Regions from separate parts of the Dehalobacter sp. TeCB1 genome, predicted to be linked through region 2. Evidence: riboswitches for the same ligand, from Rfam matches in the RefSeq annotation. Region 2 holds a riboswitch; each other region holds the start of a gene.
The links. Region 2 has a riboswitch for cyclic di-GMP ahead of A7D23_RS14740 (sugar transferase). Riboswitches for the same ligand answer to the same signal wherever they lie in the genome.

Region 1 (3,286 bases), on a different contig from region 2:
ATAAAAAATTCAAAAAATAGTACATGTCATTTCCTAACCCTTCTGTTATGATTGATAGCTGATTTCAAAAGACGCGTTCTTCTCCTTGTAATCCACAAAACAGACAGCCCTGGCACTTTGTCTGCCTGATAGCTGTCTGTTTCTTCTAAGGAGGTATTTAATGTGATTTGAATGATTCTCAGTTATCGAAAATATAAAGTCCTATCTTTTTCCTTGCCCTTTACCGTTATTCCCGTTATTTGAAGAGGTATTTATGACCGTGTTCTGAACGGTCTGTGCATCGACTTTTGTTTCATCCGAAGTAGACTGGTCATCGGCTGTGGCATTCTGATCGTCTGCAACTGTTGCATCCTGTTCGTCCCCTGCTTCCAGGCTATCTTCCTGGTCGCTCACGGCTTGTTCCCTAATGGTTTTCTTGTATTCCTTCATAATTTTGGCTTGCTCTTTCAAGGCTTCCTTCGTTTCTTTGTTCGTCTCTACTTTGATTTTCTGAACATCTTTTCTGAGGTCCTGCATGTCATTTTTATATGCTTGAGCCTGTGTTACTTTTTCCAGAGCGGCTGCGATGGCAGCCTCATCACCTGAAGCACGGGCCTGTCCCAATTCCGCCTTGGCTGCTGCAAATTCCTGCACAGCTTCAGCATAGGCTACTTTCGCAGCCACATAAGCTTTCATGGCAATGGTGTTCTGAACTTCGGCTTGGATGATATTCTGCATGATTTCGGCCTGTTCTTCTGTCAGACCTCCGGTGATTTTAAGGACGATCTTGTCGGCATCACTTTGGACAAGTTCAATGCTGGCGAGTAGATTGCTGATGACGGTATTTTCTTCTGTGTCAACTGCCGCCGTTTCATCCGTGGCTGTCTCATCAGTAGTTGTTACTTCGATGGAAGCTGCAGTGGTTTCTTCGGCAGTGGTAGTATCTGTACCCGTAGTATTCGTTCCGTCAGCTGCTTCGGTATCTTCAATGATCTGTTGAACCTGAAAGTTGGCTTTCTTTATCGTATCCGAGTAGGCTTGCAGAACCTGTTCCATCAAATCCAGCTGGTTTTCCTCGGACATGATTTCCGCTTCGGCCAGCCTCTCATTGGCAAACTCAACGAGCAGTTCCGCTCTTCCTTCATCAGAGAAAGTCACAGCAACCTGGACACTTTCGATCATCTGTTCGATTGAATAGAGCCAGCTGTCCGGCGTTACACCGGCTTCATCTTCAACAGCTACCTCATTCGTCGGATCTGTTGCCGTGGAATCCGTTACGCTAGGGTCAGTTGGCGTAGTATCCACTGTGGTTGAATCTGTGGCGGTTGGATCAGCAAAAACACAAGAAGGTGCGACCGCAATAATTAAAAGGACACAGAGAATCGAAACCAGAATCTTTTTATGGATCATTCTATCTACCCCTTTCGGTAACCCGGCTGTCATAACCTTGCGGCTTTAGACCCGTGGCTTTGCGTCTCCGTCTTTCGACGGATTTGCCATTATCGTTTTGGCTGTGGTCATTATAGTATAGATATTTTAGAAGTTCAATGTTTTGGGTCCTTTTTCAGACCAATGGGGTACAAAAAATGAGACTTTCGTCTCATAAAAAGCATGGAAGCTTTTAGAAACAAAGAAGTGCCCTTACGGACACTTCTGTAAATGCTTGACATTGGTGGATTAACAAGACGAATTTATTTACAAAGTCATGAGATCTTCAATCTGTTTCTCCAGGCTCGTACTGATTGACGAACTGTTGCCGACGATACTGGCTCTGGCGATATAGCCGCGGTTGTAGGTCAAGAAATACTGCAGCGATGACGGTAGATAGTTCTGCGGAACGGCTACGATGATTGCGTCATTTTTAGCGGCGAGGGCGGCTGCCAGAAGGGCATCGGCTTTTGGTTTCCCGGAGGTCACGTCTTTGGAAGAAGCAAGGGCAGAACAAAAATAGATTTGGGACTGATCCGTGAAAAGGCTCCTCAAAATCGCCCATTCAGTAGCGTAGCGGTCAGTACCTCCCAGCCGTTCGACGACATAGTTCTTGTTCAGCGCAGATTCTACGGAAGAGCTGATGACACTTTCTCCGCCGAGAAGGATAACTTTAGATGGATTAAGGCTCAAAAGCTGTGCTTGGGTCACAGCCGGAATTTTATCTTTGTCCGTAAGCAAAATCGGATAACCTTTAGCTGCGGCAAAGGTACTTGCTGCCAAGGCATCCGGTTCACCCTGACCATAGGCTAAATAGATTGTATTGGCAGAACCTATCCACGAAGCAATATTAACGGAAGTTTCATAGCGGTTCGACCCGCTGATCCGGCTGACTGTATAGCCCGCAGTCTGAAGCGCTGTTTCAATGTTCTGGGATATTGCACTGTATCCGCCGATTATGATAACTTTTGTTGCACCTAAAGCGGATATCTGCGACGATATTCTGCTATCCAACTGTGATGACGGATTCATCAGGATTGGTGCATCATATTTTTTAGATAATGGTACCGAAGCTAAGGCATCCGCCAGACTATCGTCGCGCGTGACAATTACGGTGGAGGCGGATGACCATCCTGCTTCGGCAACGCTGATTGATAAGTCCTGATTGTTACTAGCAGAGCCCCCGATTCGTACATCCTGAGAATAAGAAGCTCCTGCCACGAGAGTTCCGATTTCATATCCGTTGAACAAAAACTTAATTGTTCCTTCTTTACTAGGTGTTACATAAACAGAGTAAGTCCCATCTAAGGCTGTTGTACAGCTTATTGTATTGTCTATCCCTGCATCGCTGCCGTCCAGGGTGATCGTTTTTTTTGCAAGCAATTTTCCATTATTGTCTTTCAATGTTCCGGTAATTAAAGATTTTTTATATTTTAGCGCATCACCGGTTATTGTGATCACGGGTTTGGATACGGTCAATACCCCCACAGCGTAATACCCGCTACTGTCATAAAGATAGAGATAATAGATGCCGGTTGTATTGAACGTTACATTGTTAAGCGTATAATTCCCACTGCTTCCGGAAGCGGAATAATATCCGATGTTATTACCGCTTGTATCAGTACTATAAGCTGTGATATTTCCGGAAAAACTTCCCCCGTTGAGATTATACAGATATAGTTTTATGTTTGTGGTCTCACCGATAAGTATATTACTGTCACTGGATGTCTGGAAAGCTAAACCGCCTAATTCCGTACCGGTAATCACAGCAAAAGCCTGTATGTTTCCAGAGAAAGTCAGGGTCAGAATTATAAAAAGAACAGTCACGCTCTGAATTATTGCTTTCCTTTTACTTCTCTTACTTTTGCTTCGTAACCTG
Region 2 (3,286 bases):
AACTTTTTCTTTATCAATCCATTGATGGTTACGGATAGACATTAAATCGCTTTGGGACTGAACTCCTATGAAATTTGATACCCTATACAGCTGTTTCTCTATTTTTTTGAAGTAATCAAAAATAAACTCTTGTTTTAAAACACCAACATCCATTGCACATTGTGGAAATACATCCCTAAGGACCAAATAAACTCGAGACCCGTATTTCTTTCTTAGTCTTCTTATTGTCCTCTCAAGTGTTATTGGCGGAGAATAACAAATAATAACGTCCGGTTTTATGTTCCTTAAATATTTACGATAACTACGATATAAGAGATAAGGTAACATTACCTCACTTAATCCCCGGCGAATCATGCCTACGTTTTTTTTCTTCAGATTATTGACTCTCAAGACTTTGACTCCATTCTCTTCTGTCACAGGAGTATCTTTCTCTACGTTTGTATTGTTCTCTCTTAATGTTAAAACATAAACATTGATCTCTTTTTTTTTCAAACTTAAAGCCAAATCTCTTAGTAAAACCGCAGATGAATTGGCATTTGGGATATATACATCAGAAACAATTAAAATGTTCATTATTTACTCCTTAAATAGAACGTCTCTTGGCAAATGGCGCATGAAAAGGGTCATATAATAATTTAAAAAGCCGACTCTCTCTTAACAACAAGCAAAACAGTCTTAAATAAAATCATAATATCCAACCAAATCGACCACTTGTCAATATACTGAGTATCCAATGCTACGACCTCTTCAAAATCTTTAATGCTACTTCTTCCGTTTATCTGCCAATTTCCTGTAATACCGGGTTTAATACTAATACGGCGCCAGTGCTCAATATCATATTGAGCGACTTCGTCAAGCAAAGGCGGACGTGTCCCAACCAGACTCATATCTCCCTTTAGGACGTTAAAAAATTGAGGGAATTCGTCAAGGCTCGTCTTGCGCAAAAAAGCACCAACCCGGGTAATTCTTGGATCGTCTTCAATCTTAAAGAATAAACCGTTTTTATATTCATTCATCTGCTCTAATTCTTTTTTCTTTACTTCGGCATCAATGCACATTGTCCTGAATTTATAACAATCAAACAATTCACCATATCGACCGACCCGCTTTTGCTTGAAGAAAATCGGGCCAGGCGAATCGAGTTTTATTGCCGGCACAATAATAACTGATGCAATTAGGGTAATCATAATTCCCACAACTGCCCCGAGAATATCCATTGCCCGTTTCATCATTTTAGGAACAGGATTTAGGCCTACGTTATAAAAAGTTAACACCGGCATTGGCCCCAGCATAGAACTATGGACGCGCGCCAGATCGAGATTGTAATTCAGTACATTTTGTACGGTTATTCCCATTTGCATACAGGTATTCATATAGGGTTCAATTTCCAGAATATAGTCCCTTGGCAAAGCAAATACAACTTGATCCACGACTTGTTTTTTGAGAATGCTTTCAAAGGAGCCCATATCCAGCTGCCCCAATAAAGGCTCGTTTGCATCAATGTCTTGGTCATCAACTTTGATAACCCCATTAATAGTGTAGCGAAGAGTAGTTTTTCTTACATATTTTTTAAACAATAAATATGTCTCAGGCGAGCATACAAGAATGATTCTCATCCGATGATTAATATTGGCCATACGGAAAATATACCTTAGAGCTAATCTTTCTAAAAACATGATGATCAAACACAGAATGAAAAATACCCCTATAAATATTCGGCTGGTATTGATCTCTTTGATAAAGAAAAACATCGATCCAATGATTAAACCTGAGAAAATAGTAGCAAACAAAACATTACGGAATACACGGTCTAAATAGTAGAAAGTCGTATTATCATACATACGATAAATATTCATGATCAAGATCCAGATCGGGGCAAAAATAATGAGTATCCAGAGGTAATCTTTCATCGCATATAAGTTGGTTATATTCCCAGCAATAAAATAGGAGGTGGCATAAGTTCCAAATAGAAAAATTATATCAGTAATTACTTGTATGATATTTGCATAGGCAAATCTGCTTCTTTTATCCACTGTTTCTCCCCCCCATTTACTCTTAATAATCAATGCTAATCCCCTATAGAATTAGCTTAGATCCCTATGTATTTGAATGAAGGATTTAACTCATCAAACTCAATTTTAGCAATTTCTTCCTGAGACCTTAACTATTCGACGATCTCATCATTTTTCCTTCAAAGTGATTGTTTATTTGCATTAGTTTTACTTTTCTTTAAGAAAAATTGATTAATTCGTTTTTTCTTCTCTCACTCTTCCTTCGCAATTCTATTTTACAATAGATTTTTGCTTTTTCCTCATATTTTTTAAATTTTTATTGATGACATTATTTCTGAATAACCACAACATCGTATTGTACAACGGCTAATCCCAAATTTCTATCACCCCACGGGTGATTTTGGGCTTTGGCAACAAAAAAACTGCCACTTTCGTAGCGGTCGAACAATCATAGTACCTTTCACCTTCTGGGAATCATACGGTAGGATACCTTAGACTTCTAACTTTGCGTGCCGGCCTTTCAACCGGTTTGCCCTTTTTGAACTTACAGTATAAATATTATGTATATACATTGTAATATATTACCGAATTAATTCCTACCATTTTTTCACATATTGGGAAATTTAACATCAAAGTAACATAAATAAATCATTTGCTTTGCATAAACTCTTTTGGTTTTGATTAGAAAACTTCTAGCCAATAGCCATTAATCCTTGCCAAAATAAATTCTATGTATTATCCTTATTATATGGAATTGTCTATTTTTTTTAATCACATAGTAGATTAGATTATTTTAATGTTTTGTTATTAACAATATATTGATTCTCGTTAAAGATGTTTGTTTACACATAGAAAGGGGTTTCGCATGAAAAAGAACTATGTCAAACCGCAAGGTACCATAACCTCACTAAGACCGGAAGAAAGATTTGCGGGAGGTTCTTTTGAAATTTTAGCGGGTAGTTTTGTTGATAAGCTTTTATCCTGGTTTGGTGATAGTGAACCTACAATCAAAGGTTTTTAAATTCTGTTAAATTATACAATATTATCTAAAGAGCCTGACATAATGCCAGGCTCTCGTATTATTTATATAGATAAATGGATCGGAGAATGTGATTTATGCGCTATGATATCGCAGGGATAACTATAGATTTTCATGCAGATGAAAATAGTATACCCGAAGAATTTGGGCCTTACGTCTCCGAATCTAACGAAATTGCCGACTGCAAAGTGAATTTTCTGCAATTTTCGGAATTATCCTCTCCTCAGGAAAAATT
Region 3 (3,286 bases), on a different contig from region 2:
GTCCGGAACTAACTAAGGATGAGCATAATAACGTCGATATTGTCGTCACGACCCGGGAACTTGGCCTAATGATCAAAGAAGCCGGTCTGGATTTTATCAATCTGCCTTCGAGTGAATATGACAGACCATTGGGTGAAACCACAGGTGCCTCAGTGATCTTCGGAACCAGCGGCGGGGTTATCGAAGCTGCGCTCCGGACAGCTTATGAGTGGCTGACCGGTAAAGAATTACAGAAAGTTGAGTTCGAGCAGCTCCGGGGAGATGGAGGCTTGCGAAAGGCCACAGTTCAAATTGGCGACAAGATGCTACGGATAGGCATTGCCAGCGGGCTCGGAAACGCCCGGACTCTGCTTGAGGAAATCAGGGACGGTAAGAATCAATACGAAGCCATTGAAATTATGGCTTGTCCCGGAGGCTGTGTTGCCGGAGGTGGGCAGCCCTACCATCACGGCAATTTTGAAATTGTCCGCAAGCGTCAGGAAGCGATCTATCAGGAAGATAAAAATAAAAAGATCAGAAAATCTCATGAGAATTCAGAAATCCAGAAACTTTATCAGGAATATCTGGGCCAGCCTTTCAGTGACACTGCCCATAGATTGCTTCATACTCATTTTGAAGAGAGAGAAAGAATCTAATAGTACCGCAGCAAAATATACGCCGAGGCGATCACAATGGATAGAATCATGAACGGAAATCCGATCAGGAAGTATTTTTTGTAGCTGATCGTATAGCCGTTTTTTTCGGCAATCCCTGAGACAATGACGTTGGCCGAGGCACCGACAATGGTACCGTTTCCGCCCAGGCAGGCGCCCAGAGCCAGAGACCACCAGAGCGGCTGGAGCTGTTCTGGGGTCAGCCCGCCGAGGACCCCGATTTTTTGAATCAACGGAATCATGGTGGCCACGAACGGAATATTATCGACGAAAGCTGAAAAAATAGCGGAAAGCCAGACAATCAGCATCGCCATGACGACCGGCACACCGCCGGTAAGCCCAAGGCTCCATTCAGCAACCTTGTCCAGGACGCCAACTTCGACCAATCCTCCGACTAAAACGAATAATCCGGTAAAGAAGAAGATCGTCGGCCATTCAATCGCCAGAAATACCTCTTCCGGTTCCTCACGGCTCAGCACCATGAGCAGCATGCCTCCGGCCAGCGCAATCGTAGCGGTCTCAACATGGATGACGGCGTGCAGCATAAAACCGACAATGGTCAGAGCGAGCACGGCCAGGCTTCTTTTGAGCTGGGCCCAGTCTTTAATATAGTCGTATTCATTTTGCGACAGCAGCAGGGCGATGGATTCCTTATCGGTCTTTAGCTTTTGGCGATAAAGAAAATAAAAGCCCAATAGGGTAACAGCCAAGATCACAATCGTCACAGGTGCCAGGTTCACCATGAAATCCATAAAAGTAAGCTCTGCCGGTCCGGCAATCATGATATTCGGCGGATCACCGATCAGGGTCGCGGTTCCCCCGATGTTGCTGGCTAGAATCTGGGTAATCAAAAAAGGTATTGGGTTTAATTTCAAGGTTTCGGCAATCACAATGGAAACCGGAACGACCAGCAAAACAGTCGTCACGTTATCCAGAAAAGCCGATAAAACGGCAGTCAGTATAGCCAAAGAGATCAGCAGTCTGATTGGATTGCCTTTGACTTTCTTGGCGACCCAAATAGCCAGAAAGCCGAAGACACCGGAACGTCTGGTCAGATCGACAATGATCATCATGCCGATAAGTAAGCCCAGCGTATTCCAGTCGATGTGTTCCACAGCAGTTTCCTGCGGGAATACACCCAAAAGAATCAGGAGACAGGCACCGAGGGCCGCGGCGACAGCCCGCGGGATTTTCTCCGTTACGATCAGTGCATACGTAGCTACAAAAATAACAAGGGTCAGAATCAAGGTCATGAATCGTGCACCTCCATCATTAGTGTGGTCAATTTTTATTGGCCTAACCGGTTAGAATATACCAAAATAGTTGAAATAAAAAAGAGCAGATCCATAAAAGGAACTGCTCTTCCCTGAGAAGTTCAAAATCCTTGTAGTCTGGCAATCCTGTCAGAATATCCTGGAAATGCATTTGGATTCCATTCATTTTGTATTGCATGCATTTCAAATTCCCTGATTTAGACCCATAACTTTAGCGTCCTTCACTTTCGTGAAGTTTGCCCCAACACATTAAAAATCATATTATATTTTATTTGCAAATCTGAAAAATCCTGATCAACTGGATTGTGTCCAGAAAAGAAGTATAGCATCTCCGTTCATATTTTGTAAAGATCAGTTCGATCTTCTCAAATAATATTCAAAATTCTCGAGTGCCCAGGCATCATGGTACAAATTCCCTTCCCGGGATGCAGGGTCCAAAAGTGAAGTGCAATAGGCTGTTCTTTTTCCATCGGCTAGCTCTTGAAATATTTCGAGGTATTTCCATTTGGCCTTTTTGGCAAAGCTTTCGTTACTGTTGGCTTGCTTGGCCAGCATAAAGCAGGTTTTTATGCTTCTGTTCAGCGTGCAGAGGCTTTGGGCCTGACACTTGTCACAGCCGATGAACTGGGTCATATCAATTTCCACGGTCGTGACAAAGCCGACTTTGAAAGGAGTATAATGCACAATCCTTGGTGATAATTCAGCATCGCCATACCCGCATTCCTCATTCCAATAACCGATCCGGTCAATGAGCTCAGGCCGTAACCCCTGAAGACATCCCGGAATAAAATCCATGATTACATCAATGCCGGCATTTCTCAGCTGAAGATAGGATAGATCATTCTTGACCTGAGGAATGACGGGAGGGAGAAATCTCGGATAAGGGTTATCCCGCATGGTTCCTAAGAGACCCACTTCCGGAAAAGCTTCAAATATTTCCATATACCTGGTCAGCCAGTTTTTGGTCTTGATATAGACATCGCTGTCAATCGTGAAGAAATACTGGTTGGGCTTTCTCTTTCTGAGGTTGTAGTTCAGGACATAGATCGGCCCCCGGTTAACCTTCAAGCGTGTTTTGGATTTAATTCTTTTGTCCTGAAGGCTTTTGATATAATTCCAGGTATCATCTTTGGAGTTGCAGTCGATGATATGCATTTCAAAATCTTCGTCTGAATCCAAAATCTTGTTTAGGTTCTGCATGGTAAGCCCGAGACGGTTGAAGGTAACATAGCTGATAAAAGGAGGAGGGGAGGTGCTGTCTGTCGGGTTCTGTACAGAAGGTTCAATGATTTCTTCCAGGATCCCAGGATCTAGAATCTGTTGAAGGATGGTGGCGTCGTCTAATTCTTCCCAGTCAAT

Region 1: another riboswitch for cyclic di-GMP. It lies ahead of A7D23_RS14140 (DUF5667 domain-containing protein); the one in region 2 lies ahead of A7D23_RS14740 (sugar transferase).
Region 3: another riboswitch for cyclic di-GMP. It lies ahead of A7D23_RS01070 (ArsB/NhaD family transporter); the one in region 2 lies ahead of A7D23_RS14740 (sugar transferase).

Annotation. Positions count from the first base shown of each region.
Region 1 is NZ_MCHF01000065.1:162,683-165,968, reverse strand. Features, by position in the region: gene A7D23_RS14140 (DUF5667 domain-containing protein) at 202-1,389, opposite strand; cyclic di-GMP riboswitch class I at 1,403-1,487, opposite strand; gene A7D23_RS14135 (cell wall-binding repeat-containing protein) at 1,675-3,286, opposite strand, start outside.
Region 2 is NZ_MCHF01000067.1:67,175-70,460, reverse strand. Features, by position in the region: gene A7D23_RS14745 (glycosyltransferase family 4 protein) at 1-573, opposite strand, end outside; gene A7D23_RS14740 (sugar transferase) at 636-2,033, opposite strand; cyclic di-GMP riboswitch class I at 2,445-2,556, opposite strand; gene A7D23_RS16230 (hypothetical protein) at 2,878-3,033, shown strand; gene A7D23_RS14735 (hypothetical protein) at 3,129-3,286, shown strand, end outside.
Region 3 is NZ_MCHF01000005.1:15,254-18,539, reverse strand. Features, by position in the region: gene A7D23_RS01075 (NADH-dependent [FeFe] hydrogenase, group A6) at 1-635, shown strand, start outside; gene A7D23_RS01070 (ArsB/NhaD family transporter) at 632-1,906, opposite strand; cyclic di-GMP riboswitch class I at 2,036-2,178, opposite strand; gene A7D23_RS01065 (glycosyltransferase) at 2,279-3,286, opposite strand, start outside.